4 regions of the Brevibacillus soli genome follow, and region 2 is predicted to be linked to each of the others. Evidence: riboswitches for the same ligand, from Rfam matches in the RefSeq annotation. Region 2 holds a riboswitch; each other region holds the start of a gene.
What was found. A riboswitch is a leader RNA that binds a small molecule or an ion and turns the genes downstream of it on or off. The one in region 2 is predicted to bind S-adenosylmethionine.
Positions count from the first base shown of each region.

Region 1: linked by a shared signal. The riboswitch ahead of metK (methionine adenosyltransferase) and the one ahead of ACE99V_RS13905 (aminotransferase class I/II-fold pyridoxal phosphate-dependent enzyme) in region 2 are both predicted to bind S-adenosylmethionine.
Region 3: linked by a shared signal. The riboswitch ahead of ACE99V_RS06665 (1,2-dihydroxy-3-keto-5-methylthiopentene dioxygenase) and the one ahead of ACE99V_RS13905 (aminotransferase class I/II-fold pyridoxal phosphate-dependent enzyme) in region 2 are both predicted to bind S-adenosylmethionine.
Region 4: linked by a shared signal. The riboswitch ahead of ACE99V_RS18165 (substrate-binding domain-containing protein) and the one ahead of ACE99V_RS13905 (aminotransferase class I/II-fold pyridoxal phosphate-dependent enzyme) in region 2 are both predicted to bind S-adenosylmethionine.

Region 1 is NZ_JBIYSM020000005.1:32,901-37,273, forward strand. Features, by position in the region: gene ACE99V_RS03200 (S8 family peptidase) at 1-1,703, shown strand, start outside; gene ACE99V_RS03205 (hypothetical protein) at 1,726-2,184, shown strand; SAM riboswitch class I at 2,238-2,339, shown strand; gene metK (methionine adenosyltransferase) at 2,468-3,673, shown strand; gene ACE99V_RS03215 (polysaccharide deacetylase family protein) at 3,925-4,373, shown strand, end outside.
Region 2 is NZ_JBIYSM020000032.1:17,918-22,290, reverse strand. Features, by position in the region: gene ACE99V_RS13920 (hypothetical protein) at 1-918, shown strand, start outside; gene ACE99V_RS13915 (DUF5665 domain-containing protein) at 915-1,256, opposite strand; gene ACE99V_RS13910 (pyridoxamine 5'-phosphate oxidase family protein) at 1,412-1,867, shown strand; SAM riboswitch class I at 1,939-2,055, shown strand; gene ACE99V_RS13905 (aminotransferase class I/II-fold pyridoxal phosphate-dependent enzyme) at 2,148-3,311, shown strand; gene ACE99V_RS13900 (aminotransferase class I/II-fold pyridoxal phosphate-dependent enzyme) at 3,308-4,373, shown strand, end outside.
Region 3 is NZ_JBIYSM020000011.1:65,333-69,705, reverse strand. Features, by position in the region: gene ACE99V_RS06670 (ATP-binding protein) at 178-1,794, opposite strand; gene ACE99V_RS06665 (1,2-dihydroxy-3-keto-5-methylthiopentene dioxygenase) at 1,956-2,495, opposite strand; SAM riboswitch class I at 2,671-2,779, opposite strand; gene ACE99V_RS06660 (MBL fold metallo-hydrolase) at 2,893-3,894, opposite strand; gene ACE99V_RS06655 (DMT family transporter) at 3,963-4,373, opposite strand, start outside.
Region 4 is NZ_JBIYSM020000055.1:13,532-17,904, reverse strand. Features, by position in the region: gene ACE99V_RS18170 (sugar ABC transporter ATP-binding protein) at 1-1,248, opposite strand, end outside; gene ACE99V_RS18165 (substrate-binding domain-containing protein) at 1,275-2,429, opposite strand; SAM riboswitch class I at 2,533-2,654, opposite strand; gene ACE99V_RS18160 (TlpA family protein disulfide reductase) at 2,729-3,313, opposite strand; gene ACE99V_RS18155 (hypothetical protein) at 3,532-4,373, shown strand, end outside.

The sequences.
Region 1 (4,373 bases), on a different contig from region 2:
ACGATCTGGGACAACCGGGATGGGATCGAAAAACCGGATATGGAATACTGGACGTGAGCCGCGCTGTACGCACCCATCCCTCGATTGATTTCCATGAACCCAACAACAGCGTGGCCTCGGCAAAGCCGTTTCCGATCGAGTCCCAGCTTCGGGCGCAGTTGACACCGTCCGATACGATCGACTGGTACTACATGGACATCCCGTACGACGGAAAAGTCACGTTTACCGCTTCGATTACGTCCCGCTTGGGCTCTCCCATGGCCGCTACGTTTTATCCCGAAAACCGCTCGCCGGTTACCTATTACATCGGGAACGGAGACAATTTGACCATCCCGGTCAAGACAGGACGCATGGAGATCAAGCTGGAGCGGAGCGGGGGAGTCGCCTCGTTCACGTATCTGTTGACCAGCAAATTCACCATCAACCCGGACCGCTATGAGCGAAACAATGACATGCAGACGGCGAGACCGCTGGTCGGCAATCAGATCAACGTGACGGGCAACTTTCATGAAGCGGGGGACGAGGACTGGTTCTCCTACTACGTACGGGAGCAGGGAAGGCTCAACGTATCCGTGACGGCCGATACCAAGCGCATTGATCTGAAACTGCAAATGGGCAAGCAAACAGGAAACCAGTTAAGCTGGGATCAGCCGTACGATGACGGCACCCGCAACGACCCGACGGAGCGGGCGGTCAAAGAGGTAACCCCCGGCAAGTACTATATACGTCTGACCGAATATTATCGGAACGCCGTGAACGCAGAGTACCAGCTGAACGTCAGTTATACGCCGGTGCGCAAGGACACAAATGAACCGAACGACAACTATCGTCAGGCTTCCCGCCTTGCGAGCGGTTACCTGATGACCGGAACGCTCCCGTCGAGAAGCGATTACGACTGGTTCCAATTTGATGTCGATTCGGAATCGTATGTCAGCGTTCGCGCTCCCTTTGTTCCGGTGGCTTCCGGGGTCAACATCGCCTTGTACGGGGGAGGCACCTTCAACTATGCGCTTGCCTCCGAAAACGAAGTGGCAGAGCTGTCCGATCAGGGAAAAGGGATTTTCGGTCTGCGGTTGCGTCCGGGCAGGTATTATATCCGCTTGAACAGCATCGTGCCGTTCAAATACGATGCGTATCGACTTACGCTTTCCAAGGAGCGGCTCATTGACGGCTACCGTGACATTGCCTACCATTGGGCTCGCTCTGACATTGCCCGCCTGAGCCAGAAGAGCGTGGTGAAAGGTTTTCCGGACGCAACCTTCAAGCCGAACCAGCCCGTTACCCGGGCGCAATTTGCCACCATGCTGATCCAGGCCATGCGCGCCAAAGGTATTTCCATTCAGGCGTACACGGGGAAAAATCCGTTTTACGATCTCTCCCGATCGCATTGGGCGTACAACGAAGTCGCGCAGGCGTACCGCTTGGGCATCCTGCAGGGTTACCCCAACAAGACGATCAAGCCGAACCAGGCGATCACTCGGGCGGAAATGGCCCTGATGGTGGCTCGCGCACAAAACGCGCTGCTGTATAAACGAAGCACTTCCTCGTATCGCGACGTACCTGTCACCCACTGGGCATCCCCGGCGATCGAAGCCCTCACCTCGCGCCGCTGGTTGAACGGGTATGGCAGCACGTTCCGCCCGCAAGGCTACGCGACCCGCGCCGAAGTGGTCGTCTTGCTGGCAAAGGCCTATAAATTGTAGGAGTGAAGGAGGACAACCAGTGATGAAAAAAACGACAAAAGGAATGCTTGCTGCTGCTGTGGCTGGAGTGGCCATTTTCGCTACACAGGCTTGGGCCGACGGGGGGGTCTCCGGCGTTCCCGGCTCTGTTGACGATCCGGTTGTAACCAAAAGCTACGTGGATCAACAAATCCAGCAAGCGCTGGCAAATGCGGGAGGCACAAGCACGCTGACCGTGGTGGAATTGAACAAGGGACAGACCTTGTACGGCTTTGAAGGCACCGAGTTTATCGTCCGTACCGGCCAGGTAGTCTCTGTTGCCGGAAACAAAGGGGACGGGCTGACCGACATCACTGCGGGAGCCGATCTTCGCGCCGGAGCTCCTGTCGCGCACAATCATCTGCTGCTGATCGCCCGTTCCGACAACCGCGGGCTGCGGCTTGATTCAAAGTACAAGGGCATCGCGCACGTAATGGTGCGAGGAAAGTACGAATTGCGTTAAATCGTTGTTGACACGACATAGAAAAAGAATTATTCTATTATGCGTAATGGATACTCTTATCCAGAGCAGGCGGAGGGACTGGCCCGATGAAGCCCGGCAACCGACTTGAAGCGGTGCTAACCAGCAGAACGGAGAACTGTTCTGGCCGATAAGAGGTTAGGGAACGCATACAAAAGGCACCTTTTCCTCAAACGGGAAAAGGTTTTTTTTTGCTTGTTAAAAACCCGCTTCGGCACCCACACTATCTGTATGGAGGATAAAGGAGGTAGTTTTCACCATGGCTTTGCAAAAAGGTCGTCGACTCTTCACTTCTGAATCTGTTACCGAAGGTCATCCGGACAAGATTTGTGACCAAATCTCCGACGCTGTTCTGGATGCGATTCTGGCAAAAGACCCAAATGCCCGCGTAGCGTGCGAAACATCCGTTACCACCGGTCTCGTGCTCGTTGCGGGTGAAATCACCACCAACACATACGTAGACATTCAAAAGCTGGTGCGCGATACCATTCGTGAAATCGGTTACGATCGCGCCAAGTTCGGTTTTGACGCCGATACTTGCGGGGTAATCACGGCGATCGGCGAGCAATCTGCCGACATCGCTCTGGGTGTGGACCAGGCACTCGAAGCGCGCGAAGGCCAAATGACGGACGAAGAAATCGAAGCAATCGGTGCCGGTGACCAAGGTCTCATGTTCGGCTTCGCTTGCAACGAGACTCCTGAACTGATGCCGCTGCCGATCAGCATGGCGCATCAACTGGCTCGCCGCCTGACCGAAGTTCGCAAAAACGGCACGCTGGAGTATCTCCGCCCGGACGGAAAAACGCAAGTAACCGTTGAATACGACGGAGACAAGCCGGTTCGCATCGATACCATCGTGATTTCCACCCAACACGCTCCGGAAGCAAGTCTGGAACAAATCAAGAAAGACTTGATGGAGCAGGTGATCAAACCGGTCGTTCCAGCTCAATTCCTGGACGATCAAACCAAATACTTCATCAACCCGACCGGCCGTTTCGTAATCGGCGGTCCTCAAGGCGACGCCGGCTTGACTGGCCGCAAAATCATCGTTGACACCTACGGCGGCTATGCCCGTCACGGCGGCGGTGCTTTCTCCGGGAAAGACCCGACGAAAGTGGACCGTTCCGGCGCATATGCAGCCCGCTATGTTGCGAAAAACATCGTGGCTGCCGGTCTTGCCGACAAGTGCGAAGTGCAAGTCGCTTACGCAATCGGTGTGGCACAGCCGGTATCCATCAGTGTCGATACGTTCGGCACCGGCAAAATCTCCGAAGAGGACCTGGTGAAACTGGTACGCAAGCACTTCGATCTGCGTCCGGCAGGCATCATCAAGCAACTTGACCTGCGCCGTCCGATTTACAAGCAAACCGCTGCATACGGTCACTTCGGCCGCAACGACCTGAACGTTCCATGGGAGCGCACAGACAAGGCGGAAGACCTGAAAAAAGACGCTGCAGAATTGGCGAAGTAAACAGAAGAGCGAGAAAGCCTAGTGACCAACCACTAGGCTTTTTTTGTGCAGCCACTAGGATCGTGTTCGGGACCCCAGCCGACACCGGAAAGGGACCCCACTCGGCACAGCGGTAGTTTTCGCCGAGTGGGTAAAGCCTAGCTTAAGTCGGCTGGGATTCTTGCTGTAAGATTTTGTAATGGAATTACATACATAAAGGATTTTGTGCCATGCTGTCGAAATGGTAAAGAAGAGGTTTAGGAGGGATTTCCTTGCAGAAGAGACGACTGTTCCTCCTGGTGTTTTTGTTTTCGTTTGCGCTGGTTGTGAGCGGCGGACTGCTGGCAGGGAAGATATTTCCGCAAAAAAATGCGTCGGAAGTGCAACATTTTCCCCGGGTCCCTACGTCTATAAGCACAAGCGAGTTGGGGCCTGCTAATCCAAACGTCACACCGCCGCCAAAATCAGACAAAAGGAAACAAGTCTGGTATAAAAATCAGGTTGTCGTCTTGACGTATCATCACGTAACAGATCAAACAGATCAGCGTTATGTCATCGCTCCCGATCAATTTGCGGAACATATGGCTTTCCTTTATGAAAACGATCTGCATCCCATTTCGCTCTCAGAGTTTTTGCGTTTCGTGTCTGCCGGCGTTTTACCGACAGAAAACGCCGTGCTCATCACCTTTGATGACGGTTACGAGAGCTATTACACGAAAGC
Region 2 (4,373 bases):
GACACCTTTGCGGTGAGCTTTGCTGCTGTGGTTAGCGAGACTCCGCAGTATGCTTCCCTGAAAGCGTATGTAGGAGACAAGGTGGTGGAAACGAAGGAAGTCCAAATCAACACGGATACCGTTGTGGAAAAGGACGTGATCGTGCATACCCTCGCGACAAACGACCTGAAGAAAAAAGAAGTGAAGGTAAACGGCATCGTTAGCCTGGAAGCTGACGAAGTGTTCGTTACGTACAACGGCGAGAAGAAAAAAGTGGACGTGAAAAAATTGTGGCAGGGCGTCGGTACCTTTAAGGCAACCTTCAAGAACATTTCCGAGAAAAAACAGGACGTTCTTGTGGAAGCGTATAAGGACGGCAAAAAAATCGACTCCGAAACCGTTGAGGTGCTGACTGTCAACGCACCGCCAGCAACGACTGAGCCGCAAACCTTCAAAATCACAGGTACGGCCACGATTCATGCAAAATACAAGCTTGTTCAAGTGAAAGGGAAAGTGGAGAAGCTTGATGACGTGAAAAAGGCCAAGCTCTATGTAGTGGCACCGGACGGCAAAAAGCACGAAGTGAAGCTGAACGACAAAGAGGAGTTTGAAATCAACATCAGCTACAAAAACCGCTCCTACAGCGCAAAAGCAGTTCACCTGGAGCTATACGTGGATGGCAAGCTGGTAGCGAAGGCAGACATTCCGCACGGAACGCCGGTCAACGAGCTGCCGGAAAAACCAAAAGAAAAGAAAGAAGAGAAAGAGAAGAAAGAAAAGCACAAGGGTAAAGGGCACGCGTACGGACACAAAAAATGGTCTGATCGCGATGACGACGATGATCGCGATGACGACGATGACGACCGCGATGATGACGATGACTACCGCGACGATGACGATGACCGTGACCGCAATGGCAAAGATGACAACGACGATTAATACCTGCTATTCCGGTAGGCATTGACGTAATCAACCAGTTGGCCGATGTAATCGCCGATGATCGGAACGGATAGAAACTGCTTCAGGATATACCCGAGCAGACCTAACACAATGGCCGTTCCGATGGTTAACCCCAGCCCCCGTGCCAAGCCTGCGAGGAAATTGGTCCAGAGCAGCTTGCGCGGGGCTGTGTAATTTTGAATGACATCGGCAAGACGGATGTCTTCCAGAAACAGGGCGATCTTATCCATGCGCTCGTTTAATTTGCGCACTTCCTGCAGTTCCTCCAGCAGTTGATCCACTTTGGCCAGAATTCGGTCGGTAGGGGACTGCGACATAAACATCGCCTCCTTTCACATCGGACTTGTTTTGGTTTCTACCAGTTTAGGAAAAAAAGGGAAGGGAAGCAAGCGGAGCCTGAACGGTATGGTTTGCCTTGGGCGAGTGGCACAGGTACAATAGACGTACATATCTTTTCCAAGGAGGAATCGGAATGGCCGAAACCGTTGCTCAATCGCTGTCGGAAGACCTGTTTGCGCTGCTGCAGCAGGAGCGTTTCGTCACATTGGGGACCATTGATCATGAAACAGGTGCGCCTTCGATCAGCTCTCTATCATGGGTCTATGCGCCTTCTCAACAAACCATTCGTTTTGCTGTCGACAATCGTTCGCGCATCCTCACCAATATTGCAAAAGAACCGCAGGTGGTATTGCACCTGATCGGAGCGGGCTCTTCTTACGCCATCAACGGCAGGGCCGCGGTAAAAGTCGAGCGGATGGAAGAGGTGCCGTTAAAGCTTGCGATGGTGGAGATCTCCATCGAGGCCGTGCGCGATGTGATGTTTTACGGTTCCCGCATCTCCGTAGAGCCGCAGTATGAAAAGACGTATGACAAGAAAGCCGCGGCCAAACTCGATAATCAGGTGATGACCGCGCTTCGCAAAGCTTGAAAAGAAAAACCGGTTGACAATATTCAGACGATTGGGTACGATAAGTTCAATTCAATTGAATAGCAATAACTTTCTTATCCAGAGAGGCGGAGGGACTGGCCCGATGATGCCCGGCAACCGATCTCCTATGATTCATAGGGAGATAATGGTGCTAATTCCTGCAGAGCGAACGCTCTGAAAGATGAGAAGGAGTTGCTTACGGTACCCGTAAACAAAGCCTTCTTTTTAAGAGAAAGAGGGCTTTTTTATTTGCCCTCAATAAAGATGTGGAGGGAAAGCCATGCATTTGGAGACAAAATTGGTGCAGGCAGGAGTAGGAAAGGATTCTCAAACGGGAGCGGTCAGTTTCCCCGTGTATCATGCAACCGCGTACCGCCATCCGGCATTGGGAGAAAGTACGGGTTTTGATTATTCCCGGACAGCCAATCCGACGCGCACGGTACTGGAGCAGGCCATAGCGGATGCGGAGGGAGGAGACGCCGGTTTTGCCTTCGCATCGGGAATGGCGGCGATCCATACCCTGATGGGGTTGTTCTCCCAAGGCGATCATTTCGTCGTTTCGCTTGATCTCTATGGAGGTACATACCGCTTGTTTGAGCAGGTGCTCTCCCGCTACGGTCTGTCGTTTTCCTACGTGGACCTGCGTGATCTGGAGCAGGTGGAAAAAGCGATTCAGCCCGAGACGAAAGCTTTGCTGGTCGAGACGCCTACCAATCCCCTGATGCAGGTTACTGACATCGCCAGGGTATGCCAACTGGCCAAGCGGCACGGAATCCTGACCCTTGTCGACAATACATTCCTCTCTCCGTATTTCCAGAGACCATTGGAGCTGGGGGCTGACCTCGTGTTTCACAGCGCCACGAAATATTTGGGCGGGCACAATGACGTTCTGGCCGGTCTGATCGTGACAAAAGGCGCCGAGTTATCTGAAAAAGTCAGATTTTTGCACAATTCCATCGGAGCGGTTCTGGGGCCGCAGGACTCGTGGCTTCTCCTGCGCGGAATGAAAACGCTCGCGCTGCGCATGGAACGGCATCAATCCAATGCATTCGCGCTCGCACGATGTCTACGTGAACATCCGGCGGTGGCAGAAGTCTTTTATCCCGGTCTTGACGACCACCCGGACCACGAGGTGCAGAAGAGCCAGTCGAACGGGTTCGGCGGCATGCTTTCGTTCCGGGTGCGGGACGCGGCGCAGGTAGCTCCGTTCCTTTCCCGCCTGCGTATCGTTTCCTTTGCCGAGAGTCTGGGAGGCGTAGAGTCGCTGTGTACGTATCCGGCCACCCAAACGCACGCCGACATCCCTCGGGACATACGTGAGAAAGTTGGCGTATGCGACCGGTTGCTGCGGCTGTCCGTCGGGATTGAACACCCCGACGATCTGATTGCCGACTTGTCTCAAGCCTTGGATGTCAGTTTGCAAGCGGGAGGGAATCAGCGATGAACTTTGCCACAAAACTGCTTCACGGGACTGCGTGCTTTGACAGGGTGACGGGTGCGTCCTCCGTGCCCCTTTATCTGGCATCCACCTATCATCAGCCGGATCTTGACCGGCCGGGCGTTTTCGACTATGCCCGTTCCGGAAATCCCACCAGGCAGGCGTTGGAAGAGGCAATCGCTGTGCTGGAGGGAGGGACCCGAGGGTTTGCGTTTGCGTCGGGGATGGCAGCGATCTCCAGCGTGTTCATGCTCTTTTCCGCCGGCGATCATCTGGTCGTGGCGGAGGACGTCTACGGAGGAACGTACCGGTTTTTGACCCGGGTACTGTCCCGATTGGGTATGGAAGTCAGTTTCGTCGATACTACCAGCCCTGAGCTGGTAGCGTCAGCGATTCGGGCAAATACAAAAGGAATCTATTTGGAGACGCCTTCCAATCCGACGCTGAAGGTGACGGATATTGCCGCGATCTGCTCCCTGGCGAAAAAGCACGGTCTCTTGACGATTGTCGACAACACGTTTATGACCCCATACTACCAACGTCCCCTGGAACTGGGGGCAGACATCGTGATTCACAGTGCGACCAAATTCATCGGAGGGCACAGCGATGTCGTCGCAGGCCTGGCGGTAACCAGCGATGAATGTCTGGGAAATGAATTGTACCTGATTCAAAACGGCATGGGTTCCATACTGGGTGTACAGGATTCCTGGCTGGTGATGCGGGGTTTGAAAACGCTCAAGGCACGTCTTGACGTCAGCAGCAAAAGTGCGGAAAAACTGGCTGGCTGGCTGCAAGCGCATCCTGCTGTCCAAAAGGTGTACTACACCGGTCTCTCTAACCACGAAGGCCATCAGCTGCAGAGTCAACAGGCAAGCGGTCACGGTGCCGTTCTCTCGTTCGACGTAGGCAGCCGGGAGCGGGCCAAAGCGCTGTTTGACCGCGTAACGCTTCCGATCGTAGCCGTCAGCTTGGGAGCTGTGGAAACCATCCTTTCCTATCCGGCCATGATGTCCCATGCCTCAATGCCGGCTGAGGAGCGTCTGAAGAGAGGCATAACCGACGGTCTCA
Region 3 (4,373 bases), on a different contig from region 2:
AGGTGATGTTCCCGTGCTTGCATGAAATGTCACTGTACAATCTCCTTCATTTGTTATCCATGATGCTTATCGTTCGAAGCCCTTATTCAAAGGTAACTTGATCTTTACTCTATGTAAAGAGCATAAAAAAGAAGGCACGTCAATGACGTGCGATTCAGGCGATCGATTCGATAAGAATCACGGCGTTAAGGGCAGTACAATATCGACGATCGTCCCTTGCCCGACCTTACTCGTTATTTCGATCTTCCCCTTGTGATTTTGAATGATCCTGTAGCTAACCATTAACCCAAGACCAGTTCCTTTTTCCTTTGTGGTATAAAAAGGTTCTCCAATGGAACGCATCCTTTCTTCCGGGATCCCGCAGCCGTTATCCTTTATTCGTATTCGAATCTGTTGTTGGTTCCACTGCTTTACTTCTATGGTGACCTTTCCGCCGTTTGGCATGGCATCCATGGCATTTTTAATGATGTTTAGGAAGACTTGTTTAACATGATTTTCTTCACACTCAATAAAATACTGTTCACAATCAAACGTATGTTCCATGTTTATGTTGCGTAGATGACAAATGGATTCCATCAGGAAAATCACATGTCGAAGAATGGCACAAATATCTTTTTTCATATAGTTCGACGCTGTTGGTTTTGCCAGCACTAAAAAATCCCCGACAATTTCATTAATCCGATTGATTTCGGAAAGCATGATGTCCGTAAAGATGGCGTTTTGCACTTCTGGCTGTTTCTGCAAGAGCTGTACAAATCCTCTGAGAGAGGTCAACGGGTTTCGAATCTCATGTGCGATTCCTGCAGCTAATTCGCCTAACACAGCCAACTTTTCCGATTTGATGAGGAACTCCTCGCTGTCGCGAATATCTGTAATATCCTCGGCAATGCCCACGATCCGATGAAGTTTCCCATCAACGATTACGGGAAATCCCCGATCTCTGATCCAACGAACCGTTCCATTCGGACGTATGATTCGATATTCCTGGTGAAAAGTTCCCATTGCCAGTTCTTCCTGAGCCTTTACGATTCGCTCTCGATCCTCCGGATGAATGACATTGAACATCTTGTTCGGATCTTGAAAAAACTCTTTACACGATAATCCCCATACTTTTTCATAGGCGGGACTCAGATATAGAAACTTTTGAGTGACAGGATCTGCAATCCAAAACACCTCATCAATGTTCTCAGCAATTTGTCGAAAGCGTTCCTCACTTTCGTGCAGGGCTGACAATGTTTGTTTCAGGGTTGTAATATCGATACACGATGATATGACCTGCACGACCTGCCCATGCTTATAAACGGGGCGAAGCGTTGCCAAATATACGATGTCGTTCATGCATCCTTCATACGCAACATCTTCTTGGCCGTTCCAAGCTCTTTGATAGAAGATTTCTTTTTGGGAAGCAATATGCTGTGGTAAAAAATCGTATAATTCCTTTCCGACTACATCCTCTGGCTTTAAACCGAGTCGATATAGCAGCTTGCCATCGCAAACGGTATGTATAAATCGGTTATTGTCTTTCACAAATGCAAACGTCATTCCTTGCTGTTGGCGCAACAAATTGGAGTAGTCTTCTTTGGTTAATTCCGATACGGCTTTTGTTTTTTTGTAAAGCGGCCTTATGGCCAAAGTAAAACTTGTTGCGTTCGATGCGAAAAGCGTGCCAATGAACAAAAAGAAAAAGAAACAGAATTCTATTATATAGTGATCATGACTCTTTAAAACCGTTAAAATGGAGACAACATATGCTAGAGAAAGAACCAAATAATAGATGTAGGAATTGGTTATCATAATTGCCCCCAAAAAAACAGGAATGTTGAACTACATATTCTTTTCTTTTGTTTCAATTCCTGTGCAACTTTTTGCAAAAATTTTGTTTATTGCCACTGTATCCTGAAAAAATGCAAAAAACGCCCACGATTCGGGCGTTTTGCCGATTCTACGGATGAATGTTACTTTGTAAAAGCAGGGTCCTCATATGGATGAGCAATCCAGCCCTCCGTTTCAATAAACAAACGGACAGCCACTACTCTGCGATTTTCCATCAATGTAAAGAAATGCGGATTGTTTTCCGGCACGGAAATGACATCACCCGCTTCCAGTTCGACGTCGAAATAGCCGACATCGTCTGATCCCTTGATGATGAAGATTCCATTTCCTGCAGTGATCGCACGCACTTCGTCTTCCGTATGTGTATGGACCGCTTCAAACTTTTTGAGCAACTCATCAAGATTGGGGGTTTCCTCGGATAACGCTACGATATCCCAAGTACGGTATCCCCTGCGTTTTGCCAAATCTCGAATTTCTGCATCAAAGGTGGAAAGAATTTGATTTTTTTCTTCGTCGGTTAAAGTAAATTTCTCCCGCAATTCGGCAGGGAGCTTGTTTGCATCCCAGTGCTCGTAAAGAACCCCATGTTTTTCCAAAAACGCCTTCACATTTTCATTCCCCGTAATCCGTTCATTCGTATTGCGAATTCGAACTTGAGCCATTTGTCATCCCTCTTTCTCATGTGGTTGTTATCGGAATATTACTAATACATATTGTAGCAAAGTATCACAAATGTACGCGACTCTCCCCAATCTCACTCCCTTCATGAGTAAAGAAAAAACTCCTTCTGACAGATAGAAGGAGCACACCATATATGCATCAAAGCATGGGGAACACTTCTTATCTGTCAGGATCTCTCCTGTAGGAATTGGCACCTTCACCTGACCGGTCAGAATGGGTTGCCGAGGTTTCATTGGGCCTTTCCCTCCACCTCTCTCGATAAGAAAGAACTGTATTTCATTCACTCATAAATGAATACCTTTTGAATGTTCACATTTTAATATTCAATTCCGACTTTGTCAATAGGATTATCGTTTTAAAAGGATCAACGAGTTCCTATCAGGAAAGGCACCAATGAACAATGGATTCGCGATCGTTCATGCGGGAAGCATTTTCGTGCGCGTCTCGCTTCACTTTCCCTTCAAATTCGAGAAACACGAGATGAGCGAGTGTCTCCGCCATCGCAAAGCGAAGCTGATGAAGATCCAACTGACGCGAGTGGAAAAGTTTCCGGCATATTTGATAGGCTGTTTGTCTGCCATCCTGTTTCAAATACGAAACAATCTCTTCCAATCGCTCATGGTGATGCTGGAGCAACTGTTCGATTCTCATCTGCGCTTGGGTAATGATGGGACCGTGACCCGGAAAAATTCTGTGAATCGGCAATGGTTTCAAAGCCTGCAAGGAATCGATAAACGATTGAAGCGGATTCGGATCAAAGGTTGGCCATAAACTGATATTGGGTGAAATTTTGTCCAGGATCTGATCTCCGCCGATAAGGAAACCGAAGTTTTCGTCATAGAAGACAAAATGTCCGTCACAGTGTCCGCGAGTGTGGATGGCACGATATGTGCCTCCCTTCAGTTCCAACAGATATCCTTCCTCAATCTCAGACATATCAGGCAAAGGTGATAGGTATTTCATGAAGTCTTCCATATGCGTTTTGATCTCATTCCCGTCATGGAGAGGCATTCCGTGAGTAATGAAGAAACTGCTGATCGTCTCTGCGTTTTGCCGATGATTCAGCCACACTTTCTCTGACGCTCTTTTTCCCTCCGAGGAAATCATCACCTCAGCGCCGGTTATTTGATGCAGCCATCCGGCCAATCCTATGTGATCAGGATGGTAATGAGTGATAACGATCTGGCGTACCTCGTTCGTAAAATCGATGTTGTTTTCCCTAAAGGCATTCATCCAGGTCTCTCTTGCTGAAGGCGTATCCAGGCCTGTATCAATGATGACCCATCCATCATGGGTCTGACACAGATACGTGTTGACCGTTTTAAGCGGGATTGGAATGGGAATCTTCACCTGAATCATGGATTCTGCCTGTGCAACCATAAGTACCTCCTGATCAAAAAGTTCTTTCTCGATTTCTTACCCTATGTACAAACACGAAACAAGGGTCCTTACCCAGCAAATTCTGTTGTTTCGTACTCTTTCTGTGAACGAACCGTTGCCACGATCACTCCAGCCACTATCAGCAGTGATCCTGACGCTTGGATATGAGTCACCTGTGAACCAAGCAGAAGGAACCCCACCAACATGGCAACAAACGGCTGCAAATTGAGAAAGATCGCGGCTCTCCCCGTTCCCACTATCATTAACTGCTGATTCCACACAATTCCGCATACACCCTGCATCAGAATCGCAGTCGCAATCAACAGCAACCAAGCCCAAACATCGCGACTTATGGCTGATGATGAGTCAACTGTGAAGAATGCGGCGGGCGTCATGAAAAGAGCACCGACAACGGTCGCATATACGGTTGCGATAAACGGATCCATGCTTTCCGTCCGTTTTCTGATGATAATCATCGA
Region 4 (4,373 bases), on a different contig from region 2:
ATCGGTAAGCAGCCATTTGCCAATCGCCACTTTTTGCTGGTTGCCGCCGGAGAGGCGCCCCACCTGCAGCTGAAGACCGGCCGTTTTGATCCCGAGTCGGTCTACCATGGACTGTGCCGCCTTCTCTTCCTCGGGCGCTTTCACGAAACCGCACGTCGTGTAGCTGTGCAAATTGGCCAGAGTGAGATTGTCCTTAACCGATTCTTCCACGAAAATTCCTTGCTGACGTCTCTCTTCCGGAACCAGAACGATGCCCGCCTGAACGGAATCCAGCGGACTGCGGCAGAGAACTTCCCGGCCCCTGACAAAAATGGCGCCGCCGTCTTTGCGATCCGCCGCAAACAGGGCGCGGGAGACTTCCGTTTTACCCGCACCCACCAATCCCACAACCGCGACGATCTCCCCCGCTCGCAGCCGGATGTCAAACCGTTTTACCTTTTGCCCGACGTGAACCTGCTTGGCCTCAAAAATCACATCGCCAATCGGCACCTTCTCCTTGGGAAACTCCTCTGCAAAGCTTCTGCCCAGCATGGCGGCAATCACCTGGTCAGCATCTGTTGACGCCCGCTCCCGCTCCCAAACCTTACGACCGTCTCGCAGCACGGTAATCCGGTCGGCAATGCGAAATACCTCTGGCAGTCGGTGGGAAATGTAGACAATACCCAGCCCTTTTACCTTTAACGCTTCCATCAGCGTGAACAGGGCCTCCGTTTCCGACAGGCTGAGCGGAGCGGTCGGCTCGTCGAAGATGACGAACCGAACGTCCTGGACGATCGCCCGAGCCAGAAGAACGAGCTGTTTTTCTGCCAGCGTCAGCTCCTCTGCTGTGGCCTTAAGAGGCAGGGAAAACCCGCACCGGCGCACGATTTCTTCCGCCTGTACGACCGTCCGGCGCGGGGAAAACCACACTCGCTTTTGAGCTGCGCTGTGGTCCAACATGATATTTTCCGCCACGCTCAGGTAAGGGATCAGACCGGTGTCCACCTCCTGCTGAACCAGATGAATGCCGGCCTGCTTCGCTCCCCGCGGACTGTTGATGCTCACTTCCCGGCCATTGATGAATACGGATCCACTGCTTGCCTGCTCGGCGCCGGAGAGAATCTTCATCAACGTGCTTTTTCCCGCGCCGTTTGCGCCAAGAATGGCGTGAACCTCCCCGCCCCGCACAGTAAAGTCGACTCCGCGAAGGGCCTCAACTCCGCCGTAGCTTTTGCCAATTTGCTTCATTTCCAGTACGGAGGCCGTCATGCTTCTTCCTCCTCCCAACGGTTCATCTATTGTTTTGCTTTGCTTTCCAGAGCCGGCATCCACGAAGAGACGGCGGCGTCACTTCTGCCCCAGCCATCCACGTATTCACCCAGCTGCGTCATGTTTATCGGTGTATCAGGCAGCTTTTCTTTGGCTACCAGGTGCGGATCAAGCGAGAAGTACTTCGGTGTCGGCTCACCCGCGATCTTTTGATAGAGAAAACGGGTCTGCACCCGTCCGATGTCGGCTGGATCGGTTGCGGCGGACGCTTTCCACGGACTTTCTTTTTCTTGAATCATCTGCAGGTCTTCGTCGGAAAGATCGATTCCAAATACCTTGATCTCCGTGCGGCCGGCTGCCTTGATGGCGCGAACCGCTCCTTTGGCAAACTCGTCCCACGGAGCCCAAACTGCCGCAATGTCACCTTTGTTCGGATATTTTTTCAAGATCGCATCCATCTGCGCTTGCGTGTCCAGTGCGGTATTCGGCGTAGCGGAGCCGAAGCGGGCAATCTCCTTGATGTTGGGGTAACGCTTCAGGAAGATCTCGTATACGCGGTTGCGTTTCTCCATCGGTGCGAAACCGCCCACCCAGATGTAGACGATGTTCCCTTTGCCGTCGATGGATTGCGCCAGGTTTTTCAATCCCTGCCAGGCGAGGCTGTAGTCGTCCTGGTCAATCACCGTTACACCCTCTATCTGATCCAGATCGTTGTCAAAGGAAACAACGGGGATTCCTGCCTTTACGGCACGTTCCACGCCGTCTTGCAGCGCTTCGGCCCGGCCGTGATTAATGAGGATGCCGTCCACTTTTTGGTTGATCGCGGTATCGAGATGGGCCGCCATTTTGGCGAGGTCGCCGTCAGCGTTGTAGACGATCACTTCCCCGCCAAACTTGCCTACCTGATCCTTTACGCCCTGCAGATACTGAGCGGAAAACGTTCCGATGGAAAATTCGCTGACCAGCGCGATTTTTAATTTTTTGTCCACGGCACTTGGTATCGCCACAGAGGCCTTGGCCGATGCCGGCGCTGTGTTGGCCGGTTGCTGCGGAGCCGTTGCCGCCGGCTGGGAAGCAGGCTGTTGTGTCGGTTGCGCAGTAGGTGCAGGCGGCTGTTCGTTGGTGCAGCCTGTCAGCAAAACGGTACTGATGACGATCAGACTTACTCCTTTTTTGAACATGGTTGATTCCCCCAAAAAGATTCTTCTGGCGGAAGAACGACCGGAGAAAAAATAAATACCCCTTTCCCAGAGGAAAGAGGCTTCTTTATTCAAAGGGACACCTCTCTCATCTCTCAGGAATCGTTTCCTGCAGGAGTTAGCACCGTGCCTTATCAGTGAAAACACTGAAAACGGTCGGTTGCCGGGCTTCATCGGGCCAGTCCCTCAGCCTGCTCTCGATAAGAGTATCTATTTAATTCCGAGTTCTTCGCTCGAATTTATTTAGCAGTATCTTACATGCTCACTCAGGTGTTCGTCAATTATTTTTTTGAGAGTTCCAAATTAACCAGCTTTTCCTTCCATTCGTCCAGCGTCAGCGTACCCACCCAGCGGTCTTTAATCTTCCCGTCCGTTCCCACAAGAAAGGCTGTCGGGTACACTTCAATGCCGTAGTCCTCCACGACTTTCCCATCCCGGTCATACAGCACGCTTTGTTTCAGGGACTTGCCCAAAAGAAGCTGCTCCGCTTCCTTTGGATCGTCATTGGTTGTGTCGTTCACAAGGTAAAAGCGGAGATTTTTTCCGTTCTGGCGATACAGCTCATCCAACAGTACCAGTTCTTTTTGGCAGTGTGAGCTCCAGGAGGACCAAAACACGACCAGGGTTGGCTGGTGATGCGGACCGTTGAGGCCAACTGTCTGGTTGTTCTCGGCAGGCAGCTCAAATTTCGGCGCCAGATAACCGATATGAGGAAGGTCATTCCGCGGTTTGCGATTTTTAAATTTTTGCAGCCGTTCCACCGACACCTGCTGCTTTTCATCGACTTGTTTGTACACCCAGTATCCCGCTGACGTTACCGCAGCCACAAACGACGCTGCCAAAAGGGCTAGAATCCATTTCCACACGTGCATCGACCCCTGATCAAGAATTTTTTGTCAGTGTACCACACAAACATGAAAAAAGAATAAAAAAAGGATACATTCGGAACTTTCCGGTTATAGGTGTGAGATGAGAATGAGAGTGAGAATGAAAATCCTTATTGACGGAATTCCTTTCCGCCTTTATCATTAATAGTGGCCGGTATTTGATAATGATTATCATTTATGCGAGAAGGAGGATCCTGATGTTCGTACGCCTTATGCTGGCGCTTGTGCTTGTGCTTCTGCTGCCCTCCTCGGCTTTCGCATACTCCTACGGCGATCCCAATAAGGAGGAATTGGCGGAGACGTACAAAGAGATAGCCGCAAAGCTGCAAAAAAACCCGGCGGATTGGAACGGCGCCTATCAGGCGTTTGTCAGCCGCAAAAAGGAGATCGCTCTGGAGTTTGGCGACAAGACGGCACAGCAGCTGGAAGCAAACTTTGCGAATAAGCAAAAGGAGCTTGCTTTACATAACTACAAGGCAGTGCTGGTGATGAACATAGACCGCCGTCTCGACAATGCGGAAAAGCAGTTTGGTGACTACGCCAAGGCCAAGCTGCTTCTGGCAAAAGGAAGAGGAACACTCGACGTGCTGGCGCCCTACCTCAGCGATCACGCATCAAAAACCGCCTACACCGCATTTGACCATGCACTGAAGGCTTTGGGGAACCCCGGACTGTTCGGAGTGGGTACCGTTCCCTCCGACAAAAACGAGTTTGTAAAACAGACCGCATTGATCCGTTCTGCCTTGAAACCGTTATTTCAGCTGAAGTCGGCAAATCCGGGACCGGCTGCAGAGCCCACACCAAGCAAGAGCACCGCGCCGCAGGGACAATCGGCCAAACCGTCAGCATCAACCGCTGCTCCGGCGACTGCGACAAGCTCCAAGCCAGCTGCACAGGCGCCTCAGTCGACTCCTCGGCAGACAGGGACAGCCAAACCAGCTTCGGCAGCTTCCAACAGCTCGGCAACCCCAGCTTCCGGAGATAAACAGCCGGATACATCCACTGCAGCCGGACAGACTGCCGCCAGTCCGACGCCTGC